2 regions of the Sphingomonas sp. Marseille-Q8236 genome follow, and region 2 is predicted to be linked to the other one. Evidence: riboswitches for the same ligand, from Rfam matches in the RefSeq annotation. Region 2 holds a riboswitch; the other holds the start of a gene.

Region 1 (15,193 bases), 400 kb from region 2:
GCTGGCGATGCCGATGGCGTTGTCGAGCGCGCCATTGTTGATCCGGTCGCCATCGCCGCCTTCATTGGTGCCGATATGGTCGAGATGCGCCGACAGCACGACCACCTCGTCCTTCAGCCTGGGATCGCTGCCGGGGATCAGGCCAATGACGTTGCCGCTGTCCATCGGCTTGAAGCTGGTCTTCGAGGCGACCGTCAACTGGCCCTTGGGCATCAACGGCTTATAGGCGGGCTTGGGGTTCGCGGCGGCCTTGACTACGGCACCCCATCCCTGGCCGAACAGCTTGGCCGCCCCGGCCTGCGACAGGGTGCCGAGCACCGGCGTCGAAGGCGTCATCGCATGGGCGGTGCCGTCCGGATTCGCCCAGGTCACGCGCGGCGCATTGTAATAGCGGGCGAGCGCGGCGAAGGGCCGCTGTCGCCCACCCGCGCGCGGCATGTCGATCTGGACCGCGCCGACCGCGCCACGCGCGGCGGCAAGCGACGCCTTGTTCCCCGCCGATCCGAAAAAGGCGCGCTCCTCGCCGCCGAACCCCTCGGGCGTGCCGGGGACGAAGGCGACGATCTTGCCGCGCACATCGACGCCCTTGTAATCGCTCAGGCCATATTGCGGCGCGTCGATGCCATAGCCGACGAAGACGACCGGCGCGGACAGGCTGGTTTCCTTGGCATCGGGCACGGGCGAGGGCACGAAATCCTCCCCGAACACCAATTCCCGCGCCTGGCCGCCCGCCGGGATCCACATCGCGCTGCCCTGGTCGGCGACATTATAGGCGACCAGCGGCACCTTCTGCAGATAGCCGCCGTCATCGCCGCCGGGGCGAAGGCCCGCGGCATAGAATTGCGCGGCGACATATTGTGCGGCGATGTCGTAATCGCGCGTTCCGGCCTCCCGGCCCGCCATCGCGTCGGAGGCGAGGAACATCACATGCGCCTTCATCGCGGCCTGATCCTCGGGAAGCGCGGCGGTGACGATGGCATTGCGCTCGGCCGGGCTGCGTGGGCTGGCCGCCTGTGCGGGCGCAGCGCCGGCGGCCTGATGAGCCAGGTGATCATGGTCATGCGCGAAGGCGGCGGTGGACAGGAGAAACAGCGGCAGCAGAGCCGTCGAACGCGACATGCAGGACCTTTCGGGGGAGAGGGTGTGGCATAGGCGTATCACGCCCCCTCCCGCGATCAACCCCGCCCGTGAGACTGAATTCCGGTTTTTCCCGCCGCGCAGGTGGTCGGACGGGCCCACCAGGGCTATATTCCGGCCATGGACATTCAGCGCAGCGCCGCCCAGCCCAATATAACCCCCGCCGCTATCCGGCGAGAGGATTATACGCCGCCGGCCTGGGCGGTGCCGCAGGTCGCGCTCGACTTCCGGCTCGACCCCGCCGAGACGCGGGTCCGCGCCGCGCTGACGGTCGAGCGGGGCGGGGCACATGACGAGCCGCTGCGCCTCGACGGTGCGGGCCAGACGCCGTTGTCGGTCATGGTCGATGGCGTGGTGGTCGACGACTGGCGGATCGACGGCGAGCAACTGGTCGTGCCGCTGTCCGGCGACGCGCATGTCGTCGAGACCGAGGTGACGATCGCTCCCGAAAGCAACACGCAGTTGATGGGCCTCTATGCCTCGGGCGGCAATCTGTGCACCCAGTGCGAGGCGGAGGGGTTTCGCCGCATCACCTTCTTTCCCGACCGGCCCGATGTCCTGAGCGTCTACCGGGTGCGGATGACCGCCGACCGGGGGCGCTATCCGGTGCTGCTCGCCAATGGCGATCCGGTGGCAAAGGGCGAGAATGACGACGGCACCCATTGGGCGGAGTGGCACGATCCCTTCCCCAAGCCCTCCTATCTCTTCGCGCTGGTGGCGGGCGATCTGGCGGTCAACGCCGCGACCTTCACCACGATGAGCGGGCGCGAGGTACAGCTCGGCATCTGGGTGCGCGCCGCCGATCTGGCGAAGACCGATCATGCGCTCCACGCCCTGAAGCTGTCCATGGCGTGGGACGAGCGCGTCTATGGCCGCGAATATGACCTGGACGTGTTCAACATCGTCGCGGTCGACGATTTCAACTTCGGCGCGATGGAAAATAAGGGGCTGAATATCTTCAACAGCCGCTACATCCTGGCCGATCCCGACACCGCGACCGATTACGACTATGACGCGATCGCCGCCGTCGTCGCGCATGAATATTTCCACAACTGGTCGGGCAACCGGATCACCTGCCGCGACTGGTTCCAGTTGAGCCTCAAGGAAGGCTTCACCGTCTACCGCGACCAGAGTTTCTCCGCCGATCAGGGATCGGCCGCGGTCAAGCGGATCGAGGATGTGCGCGGGCTGCGCGCCAGCCAGTTCCCCGAGGATTCCGGCCCGCTCGCGCATCCGGTTCGCCCGGAAAGCTATATCGAGATCAGCAATTTCTACACGGCGACCATCTATAACAAGGGTGCCGAGCTGATCCGCATGATGGCGACGATCCTGGGCCCGACGAAGTTTCGCGCCGCCACCGACCTGTATTTCAGCCGCTTCGACGGCACCGCCGCCACCTGCGAGGATTTCGTCGCCTGTATGGAGGAAGCGGGCGGCGTCGACCTGACCCAGTTCCGCCTCTGGTACAGCCAGGCGGGCACGCCGCGCGTGTCGGCGGGCTTGCACCATGAAGCCGGTGGCGGCCGCGCCGAATTGCGACTGGCGCAGCACGTCCCCGCCACACCGGGACAGAATGTGAAGCAGCCGATGCTGCTGCCGCTCAAGGTCCGGCTGTTCGGCGCGGAGACGGGACGCCCGCTGACCGACGAGCAGCTGATCCTGCTCGATCAGGTGGCCGAGACGATCGTGTTCGAGGCCATCACCGAGCGCCCCGTCCTGTCGATCAATCGCGGCTTTTCCGCGCCGGTGGTGATCGAAAGCGACCGGACGGCGGCGGATCTGGCCTTTCTGTCGGCGCATGACGACGATCCCTTCGCCCGGTACGAGGCGATGCAGCAGTTGATGCTCGACACGCTGGTCGCGGGCACGATCGACGGCACGGTCCAGGCCGATGCGGTGATCGACGCGGTCGCGCGCACACTGGAATCGGAAGGGCTGGAGCCCGCCTTCCTAGCCGAAGCCGTATTGCTGCCCTCGGAGAATTTCATCGGCGATCAGCTGGTGACGGTCGATCCCGACGCGATCCACGCCGCGCGCGAGGAACTGCGCCAGCGGCTGGGCCATGCGCTGGAGCCGGTGTGGCGGCGGCTCTATGCCGAAATGGCGCAGGGCCCCTATGCCTATTCGCCCGATGCCAAGGGTCGGCGACGCCTGCGCAACGTCGCGCTGGGTTATATCGCGGCCAGCGGCGCGCCCGATGCGGCGGCGCTCGCCTTTGCGCAGTTCGAGGCGGCGGACAATATGACCGACCGTCAGGCGGCGCTGACCACGCTGGTCAATTCCGACGCACCCGAGCGGGAGGTGGCGCTGGCGCGCTTTCACGACCGCTATGCCGACAATCCGCTGGTTCTCGACAAATGGTTCCAGACCCAGGCCTTATCCTCGCGCAGCGACACCGGGGCGATGGTCACGAAGCTGGCCGAGCATCCCGACTTCACCCTCGCCAATCCCAACCGGGCCCGCGCGCTGATCGGCGCATTCGGGATGAACCAGCGTGCGCTCAATGCCGCCGATGGCTCTGGTTATCGCTTCCTGGCGGATCAGTTGATCGCGCTCGACCGGTTGAACCCGCAGACGGCGGCCAAGCTGTTGCCGCCGCTCGGTCGCTGGCGGCGGTTCGACACCAAGCGCTCGCAGTTGATGTGTGCGGAGTTGATCCGGATCGTCGGCACGCCGGGCCTGTCCAAGGACCTGTTCGAGCAGGCGTCGAAGAGCATCGAATGATCCTCCCCGGCGCGGGAAGGGGGTGACCACCTACAGAGTGGTCACCCTGAACTTACACGGAAGGATCAGTTCGCCTTGGGCGTTTGGAATCCTTCCATCACCATCCAGCGGTAGAAGGCGTCGAACCAGCCGGTGCTGGTGGTCTTCTTCGGATACATGCCGAAGCCATGACCGCCCTGGCCATAGAGGTGGAACTCGACCGGCTTCTTCGCCGCCATCCAGCCATCGATCAGGCCGAAGCCCTTGCCCGCGAACAGCGGATCGTCGGCGGCGATCGCGGCGAACATTGGTGGCGCGTCGGCAGGAACCGTCATCGGCTGGAGCGGGCCATAAATGTCGCCGATAAAGGCGGGCTTGGCCTGTCCGTCGAGCACGGTCGCGACGGTCAGCATCGCACCCGCCGAGAAGCCAACCATGCCGATCCGGTTGGGATCGACCTTCCACTCGCCCGCCCGCTGGCGGACCAATGCGAAGGCGGCGCGCGAGTCGGCGATCTGGGGTGCCAGCCCCTTCAGCGCCTCCTCCGGGCTGGGGCGCGTGGTGGGACGCGCCACGGCGGAGAACATCGCCGTCATCGACTTTTCGAACTCGCCCATGTCGGCGGGCGTCTGGTTCAACCGGTATTTGAGGACGAAGGCCGCGATCCCGCGATCGGCCAAGGCCTTGGCCACGTCCCAGCCCTCATTCTGCATCGACAGGGTACGAAAGCCGCCGCCGGGCGCGACGATCACGGCGGTGCCGGTCGCCTTGGCGGGATCGGGGAGGAAGGGGGTCAGCGTCGCCTGCGTCACGTTGCGGGCGAAGACGCTGTCATACTGGCTGTGCCAGCTTTCCTTGTTCTTCGCACCGGGCAGCGGACCGGTGTTCAGCGGAATGGCATTGGGCTGCGCAGGAATGGCGATCGGCGCCATCTTGTCGCTCTGCGCGATGGCGGGTGCCGCCACCGAGAGCGTTAGCAAGGCGGCCAGCGCATGGCGGGCCAAGCGATTGGATTTCATAACCCCTCCTATTCTCCGTGGGTTATGCCCTACGGTCGAGGCGGGATGGTACGCGTCGGGGCACAAGGCGCAAGGGAAATGTTAAGGCTAACAGAGGCTGACATATAGCCTTCGACTTCGCTCAGGTTGAACGGAGCAAAGCCGAAGGCCAAGCGAATCTCCTAGAACAACCGCCCGCCATTGGGCACGGCCAGGTCCGGCGCGATCAGCACCACCTGCCCCTCCGCATCGGGGAAACCCAGGGTCAGAACCTCGGACATCATCGGCCCGATCTGGCGCGGCGGGAAGTTGACCACCGCCGCCACCTGCCGCCCCACCAGTGTCTCGGGGGTATAATGCCGGGTGATCTGTGCCGAGGACCGCTTGACGCCGATCACCGCCCCGAAATCGATGGTCAGCTTGATCGCGGGCTTGCGCGCCTCCGGGAAGGGCTCGGCGGCGATGACGGTGCCGACGCGGATGTCGATTGCCAGGAAATCCTCGATGCCGATCCGCCCGGCGGGCGCGGCGTCAGAAGTCGACATTGTCATAATGCGATGGCGGCGCGACCATCTCCATCCGCTCGGACAGAAGCGGGCGGAAGGAGGGACGGCTCTTCAGCCCGCGATACCAGCGCGCGGTCTGTTCGTGTCCCTTCCAGTCGATGCCGCCCAGATAATCGGCGACCGAAATCTGCGCCGCCGCCGCCAGATCGGCGAGGCTCATCGTCGCACCGCCCAGCCAGTTGCGATGATCGAGCAGATAATCGGTGTAGTCGAGATGCCCGACCGCCGCCTTCATCGCCTCGCGCAGGCCCTTGGCATCGGGGCTGCCGACGCGTGCGACCCGCTTGACCATGCGCTCGTGGAGCAAGGGGCCGGTCACGTCCTGATAGAAATGCGTGTCGAACCACGTCACCAGCCGCCGGATCTCGGCGCGGTTGACCGCGGTGCCGTTGATCATCGCCGACTTTTCGACCGTCTCCTCGAAATATTCGGAGATCGCCATCGAGTCGACCAGCAGGACGCCGCGCTCTTCATCGACCATCACCGGGGTCTGGCCGGCGGGGTTCATGTCGAGGAACTCGTCGCGACGCTGCCACGGCGACTCCCGGACCAACTCATATCCGACGCCCTTTTCCCCGAGCAGCAGCCGGACCTTGCGCGAAAAGGGACAGAGCGGGAATTGAAAGAGTTGCCACATGCCGCCCATCTAAGCGGCGTGCCCCCCTCGCGCCAACCCCGGCAATGATGTTTTAACGCCTTCGCGCGACGGGGCGGCGCAACCGCCGCCAGCCGAGCACCACGCCGCTGATCGACAGCACCAGTCCGGCGATCGACCATAGCCACATCCACAGGTCCCAGACCGGGCGTCGCGCGGTCAGCCAGGGCCAGTCCCAGGTGTGGAGAAAGGAATAGATCCAGCGATAGGCCCGCCGCATCCGATCCTGTCGCCGGACCAGCGCACCGCTCATCGGGTCGACATAGAGCCAGGTCCGCGCGGCATCGTCGAAGCGCAGCCGGATCAGCGGCAGACGCGCGGCATCGGTCCAGTAGAAATCGGGTTCGATCAGGGTCTCGGTCCGCACGACATGCCCGGCCGGGACCAACAGCGCCGCCGCCCCGACCGGATCGGCAGGACGCGCCGGTGCTAGGCTTGCCTGTTCCAGCCAGCGTGGATGCGGGGAGGCACGATCGATCGCGATCCGGCGGAGCCCGGCATCGCCGCTCCATTCGACGCTTCGCGCACCTTGGGCGATCTGCCGCAACCGGCCCAGCGCTCGGGGTGAGCCCGCCTGTCCCGCATAGGCGCGCATCGCTGCCTCGGGTGCGACGCCTCCGGCAAAGCCATGCCACGGATCGACCGACAACCATCCGCTGACGATCCAGGTCGTCAGCATCACGCCCCCCAGCAGGCCGCTGACATGATGCCAGACCATCCAGCCATGATAGGGCGTCACCCGCCCGCCGCGATAACGCCGCCGCCCGATCCGCATCCGCAAGATGCCGATCCACATTCCGGTCAGCGCCACTGCGATGCACGGGCCGGACAGCCACATGACGACCTGCCGCCATGCCTGATTGTCCCGGCGCAGCACCGTCGGGTAGATCCAGTGCGGTACCGATCCCAGCCAGTTCCAGAAGCGCTGCCCCCGGGTCGTTCGCTGCACCGGCTGGCCGGTCAGGTCGGAGATATAGATCTGGGTCCCGGCGACATCGGCCAACGTCGCCTTCCACAAGGGCCGATGCCGGTCGAATCCACCCGCGACGGTCCATTGGTCGCGGGTAACCCGCTCGACATGCTCGACCGATGCCCGTCCGAAGCGAGCCGCCACGCGGGCGGCCAGCGGGGCATCGACCGCACCGGGGGCGATGCCCGTCGCCGCCGACAGGATGCGGGTGTCGCCCTCCCCGTCCTCGATCCGCCAGACCGGCGCGCCGTCGCGCATCTCCAGCGTGATCCGCCGGGCTTCGGTCCCGGCGGGCGGATGGACGACCCGGCTCCAGTCGATCGGCTCCGCCCCCGCCCAGGCATCCGCCGGGGGCAGCGCGGGATAGGGCACGTAGATCATCACCAGCCCGCTTGCGAACCACATCGCGAAGAACAGGCAGGCGACGATCCCCGCCCAGCGATGGGTGAGGAAGGCCAGCCGCACGGCCGCCCTTCCCCAGGATCGATCAGAACGCGGCACGAAGGCCGATGTCCAGCGAGCGCGGACGCCCCAATATCCATTGCTGGTCGCCATAGGCGGTGATCGCATAGGCCTTGTCGAACAGGTTGTAGACTCGGACATCGACCGCCATTTGCGGAGTCAGCGCATAGGACAGGGTGGCATCCACCGTCGCATAGCCGGGAATGCGAAAGGCATTGCCATTGTCCGAGAAGCGCCGCCCGACATAGCGCAGGCCACCGCGGGCCTGGACCCGCGTCGTGGCGTCCCAGCGCAGCCAGAGATTGGCAAGCGCCTCGGGCACATTGGGCGGCGTCCGCCCGCCATAGTCGGTCCCGCCCGAACGGAAATCGTCGAACCGCGCGTCCAGCAGCGTGCCATTGGCATCGATCCCGAACCCCTGCGGCAGGTCGAGCGTCACCGCCGCCTCCACGCCTTGCGCGGATCGCTGCCCGACCTGTTCGACCGGGCTCGACAGAGTGCGCTGCGCCAGCAGTCCGGTCTTCACGATGCGATAGGCCGCCAGCGCCGCGGTGCCGCGCCCGTTCAGGAACAGCCATTTGGCTCCGGCCTCGATCTGGTTGCCGCGCGCATTGCTGAACGCCACCTGCCCCGTCGACACGGTGGTCAGCGTGCCCAGCGGATCGACGCCCGTGGCATATTGGCCGTAGAGCGACAGGGTCGGCATGGGCTGATAGACGACGCCCGCCCGCCAGGTGGCGTTGCGGAAGGTCTTTTCGAAGGCGAAGCTGTCGGTCCGCACGCCCCCCGGATAGGCGATTGCCCAGCGCCTCACCTGATTTTCCTCGTAGCGGAAGCCGCCGACCACCGACCAGTGGCGGCCCAGCGTCACCCGATCCTCGGCAAATATTGCCAGCGCCGCCGTGCGGGTCCGGTAACGGGGCGCGATCCCCTGCGTATCCAGGAAACGGCCCGGATCGAAGGCAAAGGGATCGACCGCGTCGACCTGCCCGTCCGACCCGAAGTCATTCTCATGGGTGAAGCGGACCAGATTGGCCTCCCCGCCGATCACCAGCGCATTGGCGATGCCGGGGGCCAGCCCGGCGCGCCACGTCACACTCGCCTGATCGCCCCATTGGGTCTGGTCGTGGCGAATGCCGTAATTGCTGCTCCGCCGGATCGTGCCCGGCATGCCCGTCGAACCGTCCGCGCACCGGCCGTTTGCGGAGACCCAGCAATATTCCTCCAGGTTGCGCCAGAATCGATCGCTGGTCAGATAATAGGCGATGTTGGACAGGCTGACATTCGCACTCGGCGTCCAGTCGATCCGGACCGAGGCACGGTCATCGCGAAACCGCATCCGACTGTCACCGACATTATAGTTGCGGTCGCGTATCCGCAGATCGAGTTTCCCGTCGATCAGCGGCGTGCCGAAATAGCCGATCGGCCGCTGGTCGCCATGATCGCCGCGCACCGTCACCGCGAAGACCGGCGATGGCGTCCATTTCAACGTCCCCGACAGCGCGACGCCGTCCGAATGCCCCCGATCGACATAGCCGTCCGATCGGCGATAGCTGGCATCGACGCGGTAGCCCAAGCTATCGCCCAGCGGCCCGCCAATCCCGGCGCTTGCGCGAAAACTGTCCTGCGCGCCATATCCGATCTCGGCCTGGCCATGGGTTCGGGCGGTCGGCCCCCGCATCACGACATTGACCGCGCCGCCCAGCGCGCCCTGCCCGTACAGGACCGACGCGGGGCCGCTGAGTATATCGATCCGCTCGACCATCCAGGGATCGGTCGGAAAGGTGATCGTCCCCGCCGCCGGGAACAGCCGCACCCCATCGATCAGTTGCAGCACCGATCCCTGGCCCGAAAAGCCCCGGGCCGACAGCGCGGTGCCGCCATTGCCGGGATTGGCGACGCTGGCGATGCCCGGTGCGCGCGCCTCCGCCTCGACGATCGACAGGTCGCCCCGCGCGCGGATCGTCTCGCCGTCCAGCGACACGATGCTCGCGGGCGTTTCCAGCGGGGTCAGGCCCAGCCGGCTGGCCGTGGCATTGGGTGTGTCCAACGCCTGTTTCTCGCGCGTGCCGACGACCAAGACGGTGGCATCCGCCCCCTGCCCCTCGGCCCCCGGCCTCTCTGCCCGTTGCGCGCTGGCTTCCCCGGCCCCGAGCAGAAGCGCGGCACCACTCCACAGGCTCCATTGCGCCCATGCGAATCCGTTACGATATATCATTCTATAGTCCATAGCGTCCTGTCGCGAACAAGCCGAGGCCTTCCGTTGCGTTTCCGAACGGCCGGATGCCATGCGTACCGGACGCTATTCCGCACTCGCCATGGCAAACCATTGCGCCTCCGCCACCATTGGCGTCGCTCGTCGGAAAGGACCTTAGCCTCGGCCATCCCCTGGACCAGGCATGAGCGACCTGACGCCGGCAGGTCTCCTGGCTCACGGGTCATCGCGAATGGCGCGCCTTCCCAGGTTGCCCCAGTGGCTGGCCCGGTCTTCACCGGTCCGTTGCGCCTCCGCTCACCGCTTACAGTTGCAGGGACAGCCTCGGATTCGGGCGTCGCCGCCCTCACCGCGTTCCCTTTTAATCCCCCTTGTCGGGGGAACCGGCGCGATCATTGCCGGAACATTCCGGCGTCGCATCGGTAGGCGCGACGCCATCACGTCGTCAAGCGGGATGAGCGAGCGGGCGAACCGCGCTATGGCGGCGTCATGGCACGCAAGACCCGCTATCTGACCGCGACGATGCCCGATGGCTATGTGAAAACGATCGGCCCCACCTCCGCCCCCTTCACCCATTATTGGCGGATCGTCGCCGATCTGGGTGGCGGACGCACCGAAGTCTTCTGGGGCCATGCCAAGTCGCGGAAGGACGCGCAGGCCAACGACGCCGCCATGGCCGAGGCGATGCGCCAGCGCGGCTGGGTCGGCTATGCTTTTGACGTGGTCGAACTGGTCGAATCCACCGAGCCGCCCGAGGGCATGTCTCCGACCGGGAAGAGAAGGCGCAGGGGTCGCTAGAACCAGGCCGTTCAGGATCATGATGTTTTTGTCATGATTTCGCTTTACCCCGATGCCCACCCCCTCTATTGCGACTGCATATCAATAGAAGATGGGGAACGACATGCTGACTGGTTCGGCATTGAAGACGCTTGCGCTGGCTTTGTCGGGGGTGGCGGCACCGGCGCTTGCCGAAGTGGGACCGCCGGTCATGGCGGATCGCACCGTGCCGTCGGCCGAGCGTGACGACCTCGACCAGACCGGCAACGACATCGTGGTGCTGGGCAAAAGCTATGGCCGAGAGGTGGGCAAGACCGTCACCCCGCTCAAGGACATTCCCAACACCGTCACGGTGATCGAGCGCGACCAGATCGAGGCGCAGAATCTCTTCACGCTGGAGGACGCGCTGACCGCGACCAACGGGATCACCGTCAACGGCGTGGGCAGCGAGGACCCGTCCTATTTCTCGCGCGGGTTCGCGATCAACAATTACCTGATCGATGGCGTACCCACCTTCGCGCTGGCTTTCCCCGCCGTGGTGCCGGACCTGTTCTTCTATGACCGAGTCGAAGTGCTGCGCGGCCCCGCCGGGCTGTTCAGCGGGGCGGGCAATCCGGCGGGCAGCATCAACCTGGTGCGCAAGCGCCCGCTCGACACAGCGCGGGTGCAGGCGGTGGCGGGACTGGGCAGCTTCGACAATGTCCGGCTGGAGTTGGACGCCTCGCTCCCCGCCAGCGATCGGTTGGGCTTCCGCTTCGGGGTGATGGGCCAGGATCAGGATCAGTTCTTCGACACCGCGCACCGCAACCGCGTTGCCGCCTATGCGACGGGGTCGCTCAAGATCGGCGAGCGGACCACCCTGACCGTCGGCGGCCATTACGACCGCTTCCGCCCCGCGATCCAGTCGGGCCTGCCCGGCTATGTGGGCGGCAGCGACGGCAGCGACGGACGGCTGCTGTCGGTCGATCGCTCCACCTATCTGGGCGCCGACTGGAATCGTTTCGAATCCAAGACGTGGAGCGGGTTCGCCGAACTGGCGCACCGGGTCAGCGACCGCTGGACGCTGCGCGCGACCGGGCTCTACACCGATGTCGATCGCATCGACATCTACAGCTATATCGGCAGCCAGCCGGTGACCGCCGCCAATCGCGGCGTCACCAACCAGATCGCCTATCGCGGCGATAGCAAGCAAAGCACCCGTGCCTTCGATTTCAACGCGATCGGCAGCTTTCCGCTGTTCGGGCGCGACCAGACGCTGATCCTGGGTTGGGATTATCAGGCCAGTTCGGGCACGTCCTATTATAGCCGCCTGTCGAACTTCGCGACGATCGACGTCTTCAATCCCGTCTCGCCGCCCGAGCCGCCGCTCAATCCCTATGGCCCTTCGGCTCCCTATCGCGTGCCGGGCACCAACCGCCTGGTGACTCAGGTTTACGGCGCCAGCGGGACCGATGTGGAGCAATATGGCATTTACGGCCAGATGCGGCTGAGCCCGGTCGCGGGGCTGACGCTGACCGGCGGCGGGCGCGTGACATGGTGGGATACCACGATCCGCACCCTGCTGCTCGCATCGGGCAGCATCCCCGCGCCGACCCGCTATGGCTTTAACGGCCGCTTCACCCCCTATGCGGGCGCAGTGTGGGATGTGACCGGGGACTGGAACGTCTATGCCAGCTATGCGGACAGCTTCAGCCCGGTCAATTCGGGCGGGCGCCAGCGCCCCGACGGACGCCCGATCGAACCGCTGGTAGGCGACCAATATGAGGCGGGGACCAAGCTGGCGCTGATGGACAAGCGGCTGTTGCTGTCGGCGGCCGCCTATCAGATCACGCAGCGGAACCGGACGATCAACGATCCCGACAATGTCCTGATCGTCTATCAGCTTGGCAAGGTTCGCGCACGCGGGATCGAGGCCGAAGCCTCTGGCGAGATCGTGCCGGGCTGGCGGATCAATGGCGGCTACAGCCTGACCCGGACCAAATATCTGTCGGACATCAACCCGGTGGTCGAAGGGCTGACGCTGACCCCGATCATCCCGAAGCATATGGTCAAGCTGTTCACCAACTATAAGCCGCAGGGCGGGGCGTTGCAGGGGGCGAGCCTGGGCGGTGGGGTGACCTGGTTCAGCTCCACCTTCGGCGGCGCGGCGGCGACCCGCAATGCGCAAGGGACGTTCGTCCCCTCCACCATCGTGCGGCAAGGCGCCTATGCCGTGGTGGACTTGCGCGCCGGCTATGATGTCAGCGAGCGGCTGGGCCTGTCGGTCAACGTCAACAATGTGTTCGACAAGACCTATTACGCCCGTATCAACTCGACCGCACGCGGCAATTATTATGGCAGCCCGCGCACGATATACGCGACGCTGCGCTATACCTATTGAGGGAGAGTTACGGGGTGGCGGGGGCGGCCCCACCCCGCCCCCGGTTCAGATAGCGGCGGATCGGCCGATCCCAGAACCGATGGGCGATCATGGCGAAGGCGATCGTGAAGAGATAGAGCGAGACCGCGACGATCGCCGTCATGCCGCTGCTCCCCCGATCGCTCACCACCCAGTTCATATAGACATACACGAACGGATAATGGGTGATGTAAAGGGGATAGGACAGCCGCCCGGCCGCCCGACATAGTGACTGCGTCACCCCGCCTCCGCCCGAATGCCGCCCCAGCATCAGGATCGCGGGGAACAGGATCAGGACGCAGGCCGCCTGATAGACGCCGTTCCACTTGATGCCCCCGGACTCCGGCAGGACCGGCGCGGCGAAGACCGCCAGCAGGATCAGGCTCAATCCGCCAAAGCCCAGCCGGACGCGCGGCAGGCGGTCGCTCAACCGATAGAGCAACAGCCCCGCCAGAAACGGATAGGCCAGCCGGACCGGCGCCCCCCAGAAATTGTCCAGCCCCCAGCCGGTGTCGTAGGAGCCGAGCGTCAGCGCCGTCGTCGCGGACACCAGCGCCGCGAGCATGGTCAGTCCGGCCAGCCAGCGCAACGCCAGCCGCCGCAGGATCAGGGCATAGGCCAGGTTGGCGATATATTCCTGCAACAGCGTCCAGGCGGGCGCATTGAGCGGATGGCTGTCCCCCAGGCGATTGGGCAGCGGCCATGACGGCAAGGCGAACAGTCCCGCCAGAAAGGCAAGCGCGACCAGCATCCCCGGCGCCCGCTGGCGATCGCCGGAAAAGGGGTCGAACATATAGCTGACCAGCCCCAGCACGACCCCCAGCACGACCAGCGGATGCAGCCGGATCAACCGCCGCGCGACGAAGTCCCGCACCGTCATACGCCCCCATCGATCGTCATAGGCATAGCCGATGACGAAGCCCGACAGCGCGAAGAAGAAGTCCACCGCCAGATAGGCATGGGGCAGCAGCAACCTGTTCGCCTCGAACAGGACGGTGATGCCCTGGATATGGAATGCGACGACCAACAAGGCGGCGGTGCCGCGCAGACCGTCCAGCACCTCGAAATGCGGCTTGGCCCGGGGCGTGCTTTCGGCCGGCGGAGCGGCATGCAGGGCGGCCGGATGGCTCATGTTCGCGCGGGCCTTGCCGGATTGCCCATCACGGTCGTCCCTGGCGCCACGTCGCGGGTCACGACACTGCCCGCGCCGATAATGGCATCGTCACCGATCGTGACACCGGGCAGGATCAACGCCCCTCCGCCGATCCAGACATTGGCGCCGATGCGGATCGGGCGGCCATATTCCCAGCCCTCGGCACGCAAAGCCGGATCGCGGGGATGATCGGCGGTCAGGATCTGGACGCCGGGGCCGATCTGCGTCCCCTCGCCGATCTCGACGCGCGTCACGTCGAGGATGACACATCCGAAATTCAGGAAAACCCGCTCCGCCAGATGGATGTTATAACCATAGTCGCAATGGAATGGCGGCCGCACCACTACGGCCGCCCCCACTTGCCCCAGCCCCTCGACCAGCAAGCCATGACGCTCGTCCGGGCTCGCCATGATCGAACCATTATACCGGCTCATCCAAGACGATGCGCGCGCCGCATCCGCGATCAGTTCGGGATCGTCGGCGCGATAGAGTTCGCCCGCCAGCATGTTTCGCTTGTGGCTCATCCCGCTCAACTCAGATCGTGCAGATCTTTGCCCAGCGGCGCCGAGATCCGCAGATCGGAAAAGCGTACCTCCAGTCCCTCGCGCTCCGGGGTGCACGCCATCGGCCCGACCTGATAGGCGGCGGCGACCGGAAAGGGGGCCAGCCGAACCAGAGGCCAATTCTTGCCATCCGCCGAAACCTGCAACCGCAACACGCCCTTGGCGACCGTCGCGCGCATCCAGAAATCGCTGGCATCGCCCGCATAGGGGCCGGTCGCCCAGTCCGAACGACCATCGGTCAACACGCTGCTCAGCATTGCGCGGCCATCGGACAATTCGATCCCCGCCTTGACCCAGCGGCGCTCATCGACCCGGACCATGATCCCGGCCTGATCGTACAGCTTTTCATATCGCCCGCGAATCCGCAGTTGCGCCGTAAAGGCGTCGCCGGTCGGAAAGCCCAGGAAATGGCCGCTGTCGCGGGTGAAACCATAATGGGTCTCGCGCCAGAAATCGGTGCTGTGATCGGTTACCAGGGTCAGCGCGCCATTCGGCTCGACGTGCCATGACCGGGAAGCGTTCAACCACCGTCCGTCCGAACGTCCCAAGGCGCTGACCGTCGTTCCGGTCGCCTGTACGGCCCCGGCAACTGACGG
Region 2 (15,193 bases):
ACGACCGCCGCGCTGGGCATGGTGATCCGCGCGGTCGGACATGGGATGCGCGTCGGCATGGTTCAGTTCGTCAAGGGCGCGATGACCACCGGCGAGGCGGCGGTGCTGGCGCGCTTTCCCGAGGTGGACTTCCACGCGATGGGCGAGGGCTTCACCTGGAACACCCAGGACCGCAGCCGCGACATCGCCACCGCGCGCACCGCCTGGGAGGAGGTCAAGCGGATGATCGCCGACCCGGCTTATGACCTGATCGTCGCCGACGAACTCAACATCGTGTTGCGCTACGACTATCTGCCGGTCGATGAGGTGCTGGAGGCACTCGCCTCCAGGGGGGAGATGACGCATGTCGTCATCACGGGCCGCAACGCCCCCGACGCGCTGATCGCGGCGGCCGATCTGGTGACCGACATGACGCAGGTGAAGCATCCCTTCCGCGAACAGGGCGTGAAGGCGCAGAAGGGCATCGAGTTCTAGACGCATTCCTCCCCTGCAAGGGGAGGTGGCGCGCGTAGCGCGTCGGAGGGGTGTTGCCTTATCGAGAGCGGGACACCCCTCCGTCAGGCCTGCGGCCTGCCACCTCCCCTGCGAGGGGAGGAAGATCATGGGGCGGGCCATCACAGCCCCTCCCCCACTAGATCCCCGCCGCGCCGCAGCAGATACACATCCATGATCCAGCCATGCGCGCGCCGCAGTTCCGCCCGGCGCGCCACGATCCGCTCGGCGACGTCCGCCAGCCGCCCGGACTCGATCGCCTGGTGCGCCATGCCCAGATACGCCCCCCACCAAATGGCCGCATCCGGCTGGTCCAGCGTGGTGAAGGCGCATCCGCCGTCCAGCATCACCGCGACGCTGTCCGCCCCCTCGGGCCAGCCGGTTTCGCGTAGGCGTCGCCCGGTCGTCACCATCACCGGCGCGCCGACCGCGTTGAACGGGATGGCATGCGCCGCGCACAGCGCCTGGAGGCTGGTGATCCCCGGCACCACCGTTACCCGCTCCACCGCCGCCAGCCGCCGGGCGATTCGGATCGTGCTGTCATAGAGCGAGGGGTCGCCCCAGACGAGCAGTGCCACCCGCCCGCCATCCGGCAGATGCGCGGCAATCTCCGCCGCCCAGCATTCGGCGATCGCGTCATGCCAATGCTCGACCGTATCGAGATAGGCGCCCTCCGCGGCGCGCACCGGCAGGTCGAACTCGACCACGCGCACCTCCGTCCCCACCAGCACCTGCGCGCAGATGTCGCGGCGCAAGTCGATCAGCTCGACCTTGTCGCCTTTACGCGGCAGCAGGATCAGGTCGGCGGCGCGCATCGCGGCCTCGGCGGCGCGGGTCAGGTGGTCGGGATTGCCCGTGCCGATGCCGATCAGGTCGAGATGGATCACAGATCCTCCATCAACGGGCCATAGAGGATCAGCGCCGCCTTGTCCGACACGCCCTCCGCCAGTCGCGCGGCCAGTCCGGCCACGGTCGAGCGGGTCAGGCGCTGGTCGGGACAGCCGACATGCTCAGCCATCAGCGCGGGCGTTTCGGGCGGCAGGCCATGCGCGATCAGCGCCTCGGCCAGCGCGGGGAAGGTCCGCTTGGGCATGAACACCACCGTCGTCGCGCTCGCATCGGCCAGCGCCGCCATGTTGCGGTCGGCGGGCAGCGTGCCGGTCACGTCATGGCCGGTCACGAACTGCACCCGCCGCGCCTCGGCCCGCCGGGTCAGCGGAATGGCGGCCGCCGCCGCCGCCGCGCTCGCCGCGCTGACGCCGGGGACGATCTCGAAGCAGATACCGGCCGCCTTCAGCGCGACCATCTCTTCCTCCAGCCGCCCGAAAATGCCGGGGTCGCCCGATTTCAGCCGCACCACCCGCTTGCCCGCCAAGGCGTGATCGACCAGCAGCCGGTCGATCTCCGCCTGTTTGGGCGAGGCGCGGCCCGCCCGCTTGCCCACCGCGATCAGTTCGGCGCCGGGCCGCGCATGGGTCAGCATCGGTCCGGCGGCCAGATCGTCGAACAGCACGACATCGGCCTGCCCCAAGCAGCGCACCGCCTTGAGCGTCAGCAATTCGGGGTCGCCCGGCCCCGCGCCGACCAGATGGACGAAGCCGCTCACCACCAGCGCGCCACCAGATGGAAGAAGGTGCCGGTCACCGCGCCCCGCCGCGATCCGGTTTCGAGCACCGCCTCGCCCTGCGCATCCACGACATGCGCGAGCGGCGCGTCGGGCTGTTCGAGGACGGTCGAATAATGGAATTCATGCCCGCCCAATACCGCGCCCTCGGGCATCCCCGCCACCTCGCCCAGCAGCGTCGCACGGCGATAACCCAGATGCATCTTGCGCTTGGCATAGCTGGTCACGAGACCGAGCAGCCCCGCCATCCGGTGGCTGACGCCCTCGGCATCGATCAGCGCCTCGCCCAGCGCCATATAGCCGCCGCACTCGCCATGGACCGGCCTGGTCCGGGCGTGGTTGGCCAGCCCGGCGCGGAACGTCTCCGCCGCCGCCAGCCGCCCGGCGTGAAGCTCAGGGTAACCGCCGGGCAGCCAGACCAGATCCGCCGACGCATCGGGCGCTTCGTCGGCGAGCGGCGAGAAAGGCAGGATTTCGGCACCCGCCGCCCGCCAGCCCTCCAGCATATGCGGATAGACGAAGGAGAAGGCCACATCCTGCGCCAGCGCGATCCGCTGGGCCGGTGGCGATGGCAGGATCACGTCGGTAGAGGGCGCGATCTTGGCATAGGCCGCCGCGCGGATCGCTTCCAAGTCGACATGCGCCGCCAGGAAGGCCGCATAGTCGCCGATCAGCCGGTCGAGTTCGGGATGCTCGACCGCCTGCACCAGCCCCAGATGCCGCTCCGGCAGCACGAGGTCGCCGCGCCGGGGAAGCGCGCCGAAGACCGGCAGGCCGATCTCCTCGAACCCCAGCTTCGCCAGCCGCTCATGACGCGGGCTCGCCACGCGGTTCAGGATCACGCCGGCCACCCGCAGGTCGGGGTCATAGCGCGCAAAGCCCAGCGCGGTCGCCGCCGCCGACTGGGCCTGTCCCGATACGTCGATGACCAGCACCACCGGCCAGCCCATCCGCCGCGCCGTCTCCGCGCTGCTGCCCATACCGGTCGCACCGGGTCTGGCGACGCCGTCGAACAGCCCCATCGAGCCCTCCGCCAGCACCAGTTCGGCATCCGCCCCGCGTTGCCCCAGCGTATCAAGCAGCGGCGCAGGCATCGCCCAGCCGTCGAGATTGAACGACGCCCGCCCGCACGCGGCGCGGTGAAAGGCGGGGTCGATATAGTCGGGGCCGCTCTTGAACGGCTGCACCGCCACCCCCGCATCGCGAAATGCGCGGAGCAGGCCCAGCATCACCGTCGTCTTGCCGGTGCCCGAGGCGGGCGCGGCGATCATCAATCCTGGCGTCATTCGATCGTGTTCCCAGGGCGATAGCGGCGGTCATAGCCCTCGGCGTACAGCCGGCTTTCGGCGAAATCGCTCTGGTCGAGGACACGGCCAACCAGGATCAGCGCGGTCCGCTCCGGGCCATCGGCGGCGGCCGCCTCGATGGTCGCAAGCGTCGCGCGGACGATCCGTTGCTCGGGCCAGCTCGCGCGCCAGACGATCGCGACCGGGCAGTCCGCACCATAATGCGGACTCAGATCCGCGACCACTTTCGCAAGGTTATGGATCGACAGGTGGATGGCGAGCGTCGACCCCGTCACCGCGAAGGCGGATAGCGACTCCCCTTCGGGCATGGCGCTGGCGCGGCCTGGGGTGCGGGTCAACACCACGGACTGGGCGATGCCGGGGAGGGTCAGCTCGCTTTCCAGCACCGCCGCCGCCGCCGCGAAGGACGGTACGCCGGGTGTGACCGAAACGGGAATGCCCAGTTCGCGGAGTCGCCGCACCTGCTCGCCCATTGCCGACCAGACCGACAGGTCGCCCGAATGGAGCCGCGCGACGTCCTGGCCCCTGGCATGGGCGTCGGCGATCTCGGCGACGATCTCGTCCAGCGTCATCGGGGCGGTGTTCACGATCCGCGCGTCCGGTGGACAATGGTCCAGCACCGCTTCGGGCACCAGCGACCCGGCATAGAGACAGACCGGGCATGCCGCGATCAGGTCGCGTCCGCGCAAGGTCAGGAGATCGGGGGCGCCGGGTCCGGCGCCGATAAAGTGAACGGTCATTGGTCGAGTCCTTGGGCGATGGCGCAGGTCGCCATTCGGTCGGAGGATGTCACGCGGGGCACGATGATCCGCGCACCCGGTCCGGCGGCGGCGAGCGCCGCAGCTTCGGCGACGCTACCGACGCCGCGATAGGCAAGGCTGGCGGCCGAACGGGTCGGGGTGTCGATCCCGCGCAAGCTATCGACGGGGATGGGGCGAACGGAAAGCCCCTCGGCCAGAGCGAAACCGGCGATCGCCGCAGCCCGGTCGGCGGGCACGGCCAGCGCGTCGGGGCGCACGCCCGCCACGGCGAGCGCGCTGCGGAAGGACTCGTGCGTCGCCCCCGCCCGGCATCCGAAACCGGCGATCACCATGCGACCCGCCATTGCACGATGGGGTAGCTCGCCTTCCACCCCCGCTTGGTGCCGAGCGGTCGCGCGCGCGCCAGTTCGATGCGCAGTAGATCGCCGCCATAGCGCGCATGGCACTCCGCCAGCAGGGCCTCCGTTTCCAGCGTCACGGCATGCGCCACCAACCGACAGCGCGGAAGGGTCCGCAGCGCCTCCACCAAAGGCCGCGTCAGCCCCCCGCCGACAAAAACCGCATCGGGGTGCGGCCGATCGGCGAGAAGGGCGACCGCATCCCCCTCGACCAGGTCCAGCCGGGTGACACCCAGCCGCGCGGCATTGTCGGCGGCGCGGACGAGACGGGCGGGATCGCGCTCGAACCCCAGGGCACGGGTGGTCGGATCGCTCAGCAGCCATTCGATCGCGACCGATCCCGATCCGGTGCCGATATCCCACAGCAACTCGCCCGGACGCGGGGCCAGCGCCGACAGCGCCAGCGCGCGGACGGGACGCTTGGTGATCTGTCCGTCATGGTCGAACCAGTCGTCGTCCAGCCCACTCCCACGGGGAAGCACGCGGCCGTTACCGGCGGGCTCAATCGCCACCGCGACGGGGTGCGCGATATCGGTCCAGTCGAGCGCATCCGCCGTGCAGGCGCGCACCCGCTCGCGCGGCCCGCCCAGCGCCTCCAGCACGGTCAGCGTGCTTGCGCCGAATCCCTGCTCGGCCAGCCACGCTGCGAGGCCCGTCACCGACGCGCCGTCGCGCATCAGCGCCAGCACCCGCTGCCCCGGTGCCAGATGCGGCCGCAGGGTCTCGACCGGGCGGGCGTGAAGGCCGATGCTCTGGATCGTCTCGACCGGCCAGCCCAGCCGCGCCGCCGCCAGCGACAGGGTGGAGGGGGCGGGATAGGCGACCCACTCCCCCACCTCCAGATGACGGGTCACCACCGATCCCGCGCCGAACCAAAAGGGATCGCCCGAAGCGAGCATCACCACCCGCTCTCCCCGCTTGGCGAGGAGCATCGGCACCCCCTCGGCAAAGGGTACCGGCCAGACGATCCGCTCCGCCGCGCCCTTCTGGGGCAGCAGCGACAGGTGACGCGGCGCGCCCATCACGCTATCGGCGGCCTCGATCGCGGCGCGTGCGGGGGCGGTCAGGCCGTCCCAGCCATCCTCGCCGATCCCGACGATCGTCAGCCAGGGTCCGGAGTCAGCCATGCGCCATATCCTTCTGCTCGGCGGCACGACCGGAGCGAGCGCGCTGGCCACCGCGCTGGCGCAGCGCGGCGAACGCGCGGTGCTGAGCTATGCAGGCCGCACCGAGGCGCCGCGCGCGCAGGCGATCCCGACGCGGGTCGGCGGCTTTGGCGGCATCGAGGGGCTGGCCGATCATATGACCCGCGAGGGCGTGACGCATCTGGTCGATGCCACCCATCCCTTCGCGGCGCGCATCAGCGCCAATGCGATCGCGGCGGCCGAGTTGGCGGGTGTGAAGCTGCTCGCATTGACCCGACCCGCCTGGGACGCGGGCCCAGGCGACCGCTGGATTCGCGTCGCCGATACGGCGGAGGCCGTGGCTGCGCTGGGCAGCGAGGCGGCACGAATCTTCCTCGCGCTCGGTCGACAGACCATCGGAAACTTCGCCGATGCTGCGCAGCATTTCTACCTGCTGCGCTTCGTCGATGCCGCCGAGGTCCCCGCGCTGCCGCACCATCATCTGGTGGTGGATCGCGGTCCCTTCACGCTGGAGGGCGAAATGGCCTTGCTCCGCGCACACCGGATTCAGGTGATCGTCGCCAAGAATGCGGGCGGATCGGGCGCGCGGGCCAAGCTGGATGCGGCGCGCGAACTCGGGCTGCCGGTCGTGATGATCGACCGCCCCTTCATCCCCGACCGGCCTCAGGTGGAGAGCGTCGCGGCGGTGCTCGACTGGCTCGATCACGGCGTCGTCCGGGGGGTGTAGAGGATCGGGCGGCCCGTGTGTGGGATCATCCGCGTGCGGCTGGACCCGATAATGACGACGGTGCGCATGTCCGCCATCTCGCCCCGCGCCTGGGGCAAGGGCACGATGCGCAGATGCTCCTCCGGGGTCGAGACGGCGCGGGCGAACAGCACCGGGCGGTCGTCGCCGCACGTCTCGCGGAGCAGCGCAAAGGCCGCGTCCAGCGCATCGGGCCGCGCCTTGGACCGGGGATTGTAGAGCGCAATGGCGAAATCCGCCTCCGCCGCAAGTTGCAATCGAAGCTCGATCAGCACCTGCGGCTTAAGATTATCCGACAGGTTGATCGCGCAGAAATCATGCCCCAGCGGCGCGCCCGCCCGCGCGCTGGCCGCCAGCATCGCGGTGATGCCGGGCAGGACGCGGATGTCCAGGTCGTGCCACCGCGCCGGGTCCTCCTCCACCCGCTCGAAGATCGCCGCCGCCATGGCGAAGACGCCCGGATCGCCCGAGGACACCACGACCACCCGCGCGCCCGCCTCGGCCATTTCCAGCGCATGGAGCGCGCGGTCACGCTCGACCCGGTTGTCGCTGGCATGGCGGGTCAGGCCGGGGCGTTCGGGCACGCGCGCGACATAGGGGATATAGCCGACCACATCGGTCGCCTCCGCCAGCGCCGCCGACACCTCGGGCGTAACCATGGCGTCCGCCCCCGGCCCCAGCCCCGCGACGATCAGCCAGCCGCTCATGGCCGCCGCCCCTGCCCATGGATCAGCGCGATCGAGAAATAGGGCGCGGGCGCGTCCTCCACCGCCGCCAGCCGCCGCACGCGCTCGCCCGCTTGGGCGGCATGTTCGATCAACCACGCCTGGTCCGACCGCCCCGCCGCCGCGATGGCACGGCGCAGCTTGGGCAGATGGCGGCCGATCTTCATCACGACCAGTGCATCGGTCTCCGCGATGCGGCGGGTCAGTTCCGGCTCGGGCAGGGTCGCCATCGCGACGGTCAGCACATCGTCGCCCCAGGTGATCGGCGCGCCGCTGGCGGTCCAGGCGCCCGACATGCCGGTGATGCCGGGCACCACCGCGACGGGGGCGTGGGGAAGCAACCGACTGTGCAGGTGCATGAACGAGCCGTAGAAGAAGGGATCGCCCTCGCACAGCACCACCACATCCTCGCCGCGCTGCACCAGCGACAGGATATGCGCGGTGCAGGTCGCGTAGAAGGCGGACAGGCATTCATTGTAGCGCGGGTCGGTAAAGGCGATCTCGGTCGTAACCGGATAGTCCATCGGATATTCGACCACATCGTCCCGCAACATGCCCTCGACGATGGTGCGCGCATGGCCGCGCCGCCCGGCCTTGCGGAAATAGGCGACGTGCCGGGCCCCGCGCACCAGCCGGTCGGCGCGGACGCTCATCAGGTCCGCCGCGCCGGGGCCGAGGCCGACGCCGTGGATCGTGCCCGTCGTCATTCGGCGCGGCTCGCAAGCGCGTTGATCGCCGCGACGGTGATCGCGCTGCCGCCCGGACGGCCCTTCACGATGGCGCAAGGGACGGGCATCGCCTCCCACAGCGCGTCCTTCGACTCCATCGCGCCGACAAAGCCGACCGGACAGCCGATGATCGCCGCCGGACGCGGACAGTCGGCGTCTTCCAACATGGTCAGCAGGTGAAAGAGCGCGGTCGGCGCGTTGCCGATCGCCACCAGCGCGCCCGCCAGATGCGGCCGCCACAGCTCCAGCGCGGCGGCGGAGCGGGTCGTGCCCATCTCCTTGGCCAGGGCAGGCACCGACGGATCGCGCAAGGTGCAGATCACCGGATTGTCGGCGGGCAGCCGCGCGCGCGTGACCCCCTCGCTGACCATATGCGCGTCGCACAGGATCGCCGCGCCCGCCGCCAGCGCCTGCCGCCCCGCCGTCGCGAAGCCGCGCGAGAAGTGGATCGACGGCGCCAATTCGACCAGCCCGGCGGCATGGATCATGCGGACCGCGACCGGCTCTTCCTCCGCATCGAAGCGATCCAGCTCCGCCTCGGCGCGGATGATGGCGAAGGACTGGCGATAGATCGCCGCGCCATCGGTTTCGTAACTATAGGGCATCAAGAGGCTCCGAGAAGCGCGACCGCCCGCTCGGGCGACAATCCGGTGTGAAGCGGTGCCGCCCCGGCGCGGGCGTTGCGGGCCAGATCGAAAGCCCCCTCGCGCCCGGTCAGCACCCAGTCCGCCGCCCGTGCCCGCGCGCAGCCCTTCGCGCAACCCGAGACGTGCAGACGCCCCTCGATCGACGGCGCGAGGCGCGCGGCCAGATCGCGGGTCTCGACGCTCGCCTGCGGACAGGCGGGCGCGCCGACACAGGCGTCAACGTGGAGGATCGGCGCATCGTCCAGCACCATGCCGGTGGCCGGCCGGGGAGCGACGCCCTCCGCGATCAGCAGCCGCCACGGGGTCAGCCGAACGGCACAGCCCTGGCTGCGGACAAAGGTGGCCAGCGCCGATGCCCCGATCCGGCCGAACGGCAATCCATAGACCGCACCGATCGGATGGGCGCCGGGCCGCATCGGCGGGCCGCCCTCGCCCGGCACCGCATCGCCACTCGCCCAGTTGGGCAGATCGGCCGCGTGGCGCGCCATCCGTCCGGCGGCGGCGCCTTCGCTCTCGACGAACCAGTGCGCCAGCCGGATCAACGCATCGGCAGCGGTCCGGCGCGTAATGCGTATGCCCGCCGCCCGGCCATCGGCGCGCAGCAGCAAGCCCCCATCCACCCCCCGCTCGATCCGGAAATCGGCGGGCGCTTCCATCAGCATCGGGGTCGGCCCCGCATCGATCGCAAAACCGATCTTGCTCGGCAGATCGGGCAAGTCGGTCAGCCGCGCGCGCAACTCGGTCGCGATGCCATGCGAATCGTCGTCCTCGCGCCAGTCGGGATTGATCAGGATCGCGCCCCGCGCCTCGCGCACCGGATCGGGATCGACCAGCCTCAGTGCGCGGAGCGCCTCGACCATCCGAGGCCAGCTCCGCTCGGTCGCGCCACGCAGTTGCAGGTTCGCTCGCGCCGTCAGGTCGATCTGGCCATTGCCATGGGCGTTCGCGGCCTCGCAAAGCCCCTCGACCTGATGCGCCGCCAGCCGGGCCAGCGGCGGGCGGACCCGGACCAGCAGGCCGTCGCCTGCCATCATCGGCCGCCACGCATCGGGGCACCAGCCCTTGACCACGAACCCGCTCATGCCGCGCCGTCCAGCATCGCCAGCACCGAGTTGCGCCGCGTCCGCCACAGCCCCGCCGCATGAAGCGCCGCAAACCGCGCCTCCATCGCCGCCAGCGCCTGCGGGTTCGCCTGCGCCATGAAGTCGCGCACCTCGTCGCGGGCCAGCGTCGCATCCCAATAGAGGTCGATCAGCGACGCGGGCACCACGTCCGCCAGATGCGCGAAGCTGCCTAGATGGTCGAGCGTCGCCGCGATCTCCGCCGCGCCGCGAAAACCATGCGCCATCATCCCCGCCACCCAGCGCGGATGGGCGGCGCGGGCATGGACGGTGCGGGCGATCTCCTCGTCCAGCGTCCGCGCCCTGGGGCTGGCCGGATCGCGCGTGTCGAGATGATAGAGCGACGCCGCCCCCTCTCCCAGCGCCGCCCGCGCCGCCGCGAAACCCGCCTGATGCGCCGCATAATCCGCCGCCAGCAGCAGGTCGCTCTCGGGGAGGTCGTGGAGGTGGACAAAGGCCTGCGCCCCCGCCACCCGTGCCGCGATCCCCTCGGCATCGCGCCGGTCGCCATCGTCCAGCGCCGTCGCCGAGGCCGCGAGCCAGCTTTGCCCCGCTGCGATCCGCGCGGCCTCGTCATAACTCGCTTCGGGGTCGAGCCCGATGCCATAGCGCCCCGGTGCGGGGCCATAGACGCGCGGGGTCGCCTGCCCGACAAAGGGGTTCCATTCCGGTTCCTCGTCGCGCTGCCCCAGCGCGCGCACCGCCTGCCCGAAAAGGGCAACCAGATGCGGGAAGGCATCGCGGAACAACCCCGACACGCGCAGCGTCACATCGACGCGCGGCCGATCGAAGCGCATCAACGGCATCACCTCGAACCCCGTCACCCGCTCCGAGCGATGGTCCCATAGCGGCTCGACCCCGATCAGGTGGAGCGCCATGGCGAATTCCTCGCCCGCGGTGCGCATCGTTGCCGATCCCCAGAGATCGACGATCAGGGTGCGCAGGTGATCGCCCTCCTCCTGCATGTGCCGCCGGATCAGTTCCTCGGCGAGCTTGACCCCTTGCGTCTGCGCGGCGCGGCTCGGCACCGCGCGGGGATCGATGGCGTAGAGGTTGCGCCCGGTCGGCAGCACATCGGCACGGCCCCGGTAGGGCGAACCCGATGGCCCCGCCGGAACGCGTTTTCCGTCCAGCCCCGCCAGCAGCCCGGCCCGCTCGGCCGCGCCCTGTTCGCCACGCCCGAAGACATGGAGCCCCTCGCCGAATTGGCTGTCCTTCACGTCGCAGACAAAGGCATCGATCCGGGCGAGCGGATCCTCCGCTCCCGCCAGCCCCAGCGTCTCGCCCAGCCCGACGCTGTCCGCCTCTTCGGCGATCAGGCCGCGCAGCCGGTCGCGGCGCGCGGGGTCGAGGCCATCGGCATTGGCGTACTCGTCCAGCAGCGCCTCCAGCCGTCCGAGCCCCGCGCCCGTCTCCGCCTGGACCAGCGCCGGCGGGACATGGCCGACCGTCACCGCACCCAGCCGCCGCTTGGCCTGCGCCGCCTCGCCCGGATCGTTGACGATGAAGGGATAGAGGACGGGCCAGTCGCGCGTCAGCGCCTCGGGCCAGCAGGCGTCGGACAGCGCAACCGCCTTGCCGGGCAACCACTCCAGCGTGCCATGCGCGCCGACATGGACCAGCGCGTCGATCGCTTGCGCACGCAGCCAGAGGTAGAAGGCGACGTACGAATGACGCGGACAGCGCGACAGGTCGTGATAATCCTCGCCCCGCGCGCTCGGTCGGCCGCGTTCGGGCTGGAGCGCGACGATCGCCTTGCCCAGCGCCAGCGCGGGGAAGTGGAAGGCATCGCCCTCGACCAGCGGGTCCTGCTCGACCGCGCCCCAGTTTTCGATCAGATCGGCGCGCAACGCTTCGGGTAATGTGGAAAGTGCGTCGTGATACGCCGCCACCGGCCATGCGATCCGGTTGGCGAGCAACGCGGCGGGTAAATCCGACGGGGCTTCCACATCATAACCGGCCGCGCGCAGATCGCCGAGGATCGCTTGCGCCGAGGCGAAACCGTCCAGTCCGACCGCATGCGCCGCCTGCCAATCCTTGCCCGGATAGGTGGACAGCAGGATGGCGAGCCGCCGCTTCGCCGCCGGGGTCGCGGCGAGCGTCGTCCAGCCCGTCACCCGGTCGGCGACCGCTTCGATGCGGCTCGATTCGGCACGGTGAAGGCGCAACGCCACGTCGAAATCGGGGTCGCGCTCGCCCGGTTGCTTGAAGCTGACGACCCCCGCGAACAACCGTCCGTCGATTTCGGGCAGGACGACATGCATGGCGAGGTCGGCGGGTGACAGGCCCCGCGTCGAACCCGCCCAGCCCTCGCGGTCGCTGGTCGCGAGCGCGACCTGAAACACCGGCACGCCCGCGCCATCCAATGGCGTGGCGTCGTCCTCGCCCTTGGCCGAGAAGGCGGTCGCGTTGACGATCGCCGCCGGAGCCAGCGCCTCCACCCAGCGCGCAACCCAAGGCCCCGCCCCCTCGGCTTTCAGCGAAGGGACGAACAGCGCGACGGGATCGAAACCGCGTGTCGCCAAGGCGGCGTGAAGGGAGGCGATCGGCTCCAGATCGGCGGCGACCAGATAAGCGCGGTAGAAGATGATCAGAACGCGGGGGCGGCAGATCGTCAACAGGGACGCGGCCGGACAGGTGACGCCTTCCGGCGACCAGCCACCGACCGGCGCCACCGCGAAGCCGCCTCCGCGGACCATCAGGGTCGAGGACAATTCGGCCAGCGCCAGGGCGGCGGCCTGCGCCCCGCCCGCATCGCACAGCGCGGTCAGCCTTCGCACCATCGCGTCGTCCACCGTCGAGGCTGCCGCCAGCCGTCGATCCTCGCGCCCGTCCGCCGCCAGCACCGCCAGCGCGATGCCGCGCTCGCGCGCCAGCCGCTCGACTTCGCGCAGGCCATATTCCCAATAGGCCGCCCCGCCGATCAACCGGATCAGGATCGCCTTCGCATGCGCCAGCGTCTGTTCGACATAGGTGTCGACCGACAGCGGATGGACCAGCGCCGCCAGATTGGCGAGCCGCAGCGACCAGGGGAATCCCCCCGCCCGCCAGCCCGCCGCAAAGGCGCTCAGGTCGCTGTCGGAAAAGGACAGCACCACCACATCACCGGGGCGTTGCCCCAGATCCTGCGGAACCGCCTGTTCCTCCAGCCCATGGCTCTCGCGAAAGACGAGATGCACGCGCGTTAGCCCTTCAGCACACCCTCGATCGCGGCGCGGTCGATCCGATCATGCTCGGCGATGACGACCAGACGGGTGCCGCGCGGCTCGCCCGCACCCCAGGGACGGTCGTAGCTGGTGCGCACCCGGCGACCGACCGCCTGGACCAGCAGCCGCATCGGCTTGCCCGCGACCGCCGCATAACCCTTTACCCGCAGGATATCCTGCTGCTCGGCGAGCGTCACGATGCGCGCGGCGATTGCCTCGGGGCTCTCCACCTCGCCCAGCATCACCGAGATGCTGTCGAAATCGTCATGCTCGTGATCGTCCGCACCGTCATGATGCGAGGGGCGCGCGGCGATGTCGTCCTCGGCGGCGGCTTCTAGGCCCAGCACGATCTCGGCGGAGACGATGCCGTCGACCGCCTCGACCATGGGCAGCGGGCGCGGGGCCTCGGCGGCGATGATCGCGCGTGCCTTGGCGATGCCCTCCGGCCCGGCCAGATCGGCCTTGGTCAGAAGGACGAGGTCGGCGCACGCCAGCTGATCCTCGAACACCTCGGACAGCGGGGTTTCATGGTCCAGGCTGGGGTCGGCGGCGCGCTGCGCCTCCACCGCGTCGAGATCGGGGGCGAAGCGGCCCGCCGCAACGGCCTCCGCATCGGCCAGTGCCACCACGCCGTCGACGGTGATGCGCGAGCGGATGGCGGGCCAGTCGAACGCCTTCAGCAGCGGCTTGGGCAGCGCGAGCCCTGAGGTCTCGATCAGGATGTGATCGGGGCGCGGCTCCATCGCCAGCAGCTTTTCGACCGTCGGGATGAAGTCGTCCGCGACGGTGCAGCAGATGCAGCCATTGGCCAGCTCGACGATATTCTCCGCCGGGCAATCGGGGATGGCGCAGGATTGCAGGATGTCGCCATCGACGCCCAGCGTGCCGAATTCGTTGACGACCACCGCCAGGCGGCGACCGCCCGCATGGCGGATCAGGTGGCTGATGAGCGTGGTTTTCCCGGCGCCCAGAAAGCCGGTGACGATGGTGACGGGGACCTTGCTAAGGTCACGCATGCTATTTCTCCGACGCGCCGGACGAGCGAGCGCGGACACGGGACCGATCGCCGGCGCGGTGACGGACGGGCGCAGTCTAATGCGTCCGCCCCGCGTGTCGGCGACCGATGCGGCCCCGGCCGCATGGCTTCGTCGCTCCCCGACGGAGAACCGTGCCCCGACCACCCCCTGGGTCCAGGCAAGAGCGACCATGACGCCGGCAGGTCTCCTGGCTCGCGGGTCAAAGCGAGGGGATGCGCCTTCCCGGATCACTCCAGTGGCCGTGCCTCCGATGGGGCACCAGCATCGCTCGCTCACCGCTTACAGTTGCAGGGACAGCCGGGGATTTGCACCCCATTCCCGTTTCAAAGCCCCAAGGGGCACCGGCGCGATCTTCGGGGCCTTTCGGCCCCGATGAGCGGCATTTATCCCGCCGCGCCGGGCTTTGCAATTCGCGCCTCCATCGCGGCGAACCCGCGCCAGCGATAGAGGAGGAAGCTGGCACCCCAGCAGAGGACGAACAGCCCGACGATGGCGAAGCCCAGCACATTGAAATGCTCCGACAGCGCCCCGGCATAGCGGAACGGCCCCGCCGTCCAGCCGAACCGCTCGGCGAGCAGCGCGGTCGCCTGGATGCCGCCGATCACCAGCGCGACCAGCGCCGAGACCAGGGTGATCGTCATATTATAGTAGAGCTTGCGAAGCGGATGGACGAACGCCCATTCATACGCGCCCAGCATCACCAGCCCGTCGGCCGTGTCGATCAGCGCCATGCCCACCGCGAATAATATGGGGAAGACCAGGATCGTACCGAGCGATATGCCGTCGGCGGCGTGCGCGCCCGAAAGGCCCAAAATCGCGACTTCGGTCGCGGTGTCGAAACCCAGTCCGAACAGGAAGCCGAGCGGCGCCATGTGCCAGCTCCGCCGGATCAGCCGGAAGAGCGGACGAAAGAGGCGCGACAGCGGCCCCTGCCCCGAAAACATCATGGCGGCGTCCGCCTCCGCCATCGGCTCGCCGCGCGCGACCCGGCGGAACCGGGTCCACACGTCGCGCAGGATGATCAGGTTCATGATCGCGATCGCGAACAGGAAGCTGGCCGAGACGATCGTGGCGATGGTCCCGCCGCTCTGCCCAAAGGCCTCGAAATCGGCGAGCGTCGTGGCGGCGAGCGCGACCGTCGTCGCCGCGATCAGCACGATGGCGGAATGGCCGATCGCGAACCACAGGCCGACCGCAATGGGTCGCTGCCCGTCCTGCATCAGCTTGCGAGTGACATTGTCGATGGCGGCGATGTGA

Evidence for each region. A riboswitch is a leader RNA that binds a small molecule or an ion and turns the genes downstream of it on or off. The one in region 2 is predicted to bind cobalamin.
Region 1: another riboswitch for cobalamin. It lies ahead of ACWPWT_RS03395 (TonB-dependent receptor); the one in region 2 lies ahead of cobW (cobalamin biosynthesis protein CobW).

Annotation. Positions count from the first base shown of each region.
Region 1 covers NZ_CBCOPO010000001.1:730,303-745,495, forward strand. The annotation lists gene ACWPWT_RS03365 (M28 family peptidase) at 1-1,119, opposite strand, end outside; gene pepN (aminopeptidase N) at 1,258-3,861, shown strand; gene ACWPWT_RS03375 (alpha/beta hydrolase) at 3,927-4,859, opposite strand; gene ACWPWT_RS03380 (tRNA-binding protein) at 5,021-5,383, opposite strand; gene ACWPWT_RS03385 (glutathione S-transferase family protein) at 5,370-6,041, opposite strand; gene ACWPWT_RS03390 (PepSY domain-containing protein) at 6,094-7,584, opposite strand; gene ACWPWT_RS03395 (TonB-dependent receptor) at 7,517-9,709, opposite strand; cobalamin riboswitch at 9,891-10,109, opposite strand; gene ACWPWT_RS03400 (hypothetical protein) at 10,196-10,504, shown strand; gene ACWPWT_RS03405 (TonB-dependent siderophore receptor) at 10,608-12,863, shown strand; gene ACWPWT_RS03410 (acyltransferase family protein) at 12,871-14,013, opposite strand; gene ACWPWT_RS03415 (sugar O-acetyltransferase) at 14,010-14,558, opposite strand; gene ACWPWT_RS03420 (DUF1349 domain-containing protein) at 14,564-15,193, opposite strand, start outside.
Region 2 covers NZ_CBCOPO010000001.1:328,885-344,077, forward strand. The annotation lists gene cobO (cob(I)yrinic acid a,c-diamide adenosyltransferase) at 1-474, shown strand, start outside; gene cobF (precorrin-6A synthase (deacetylating)) at 615-1,379, opposite strand; gene cobA (uroporphyrinogen-III C-methyltransferase) at 1,376-2,098, opposite strand; gene ACWPWT_RS01550 (cobyrinate a,c-diamide synthase) at 2,095-3,402, opposite strand; gene cobM (precorrin-4 C(11)-methyltransferase) at 3,399-4,163, opposite strand; gene ACWPWT_RS01560 (cobalamin biosynthesis protein) at 4,160-4,516, opposite strand; gene cbiE (precorrin-6y C5,15-methyltransferase (decarboxylating) subunit CbiE) at 4,510-5,709, opposite strand; gene ACWPWT_RS01570 (cobalt-precorrin-6A reductase) at 5,708-6,454, shown strand; gene cobJ (precorrin-3B C(17)-methyltransferase) at 6,430-7,179, opposite strand; gene cobI (precorrin-2 C(20)-methyltransferase) at 7,176-7,904, opposite strand; gene ACWPWT_RS01585 (precorrin-8X methylmutase) at 7,901-8,530, opposite strand; gene ACWPWT_RS01590 (cobalamin biosynthesis protein CobG) at 8,530-9,654, opposite strand; gene cobN (cobaltochelatase subunit CobN) at 9,651-12,872, opposite strand; gene cobW (cobalamin biosynthesis protein CobW) at 12,878-13,915, opposite strand; cobalamin riboswitch at 14,097-14,297, opposite strand; gene ACWPWT_RS01605 (HoxN/HupN/NixA family nickel/cobalt transporter) at 14,320-15,193, opposite strand, start outside.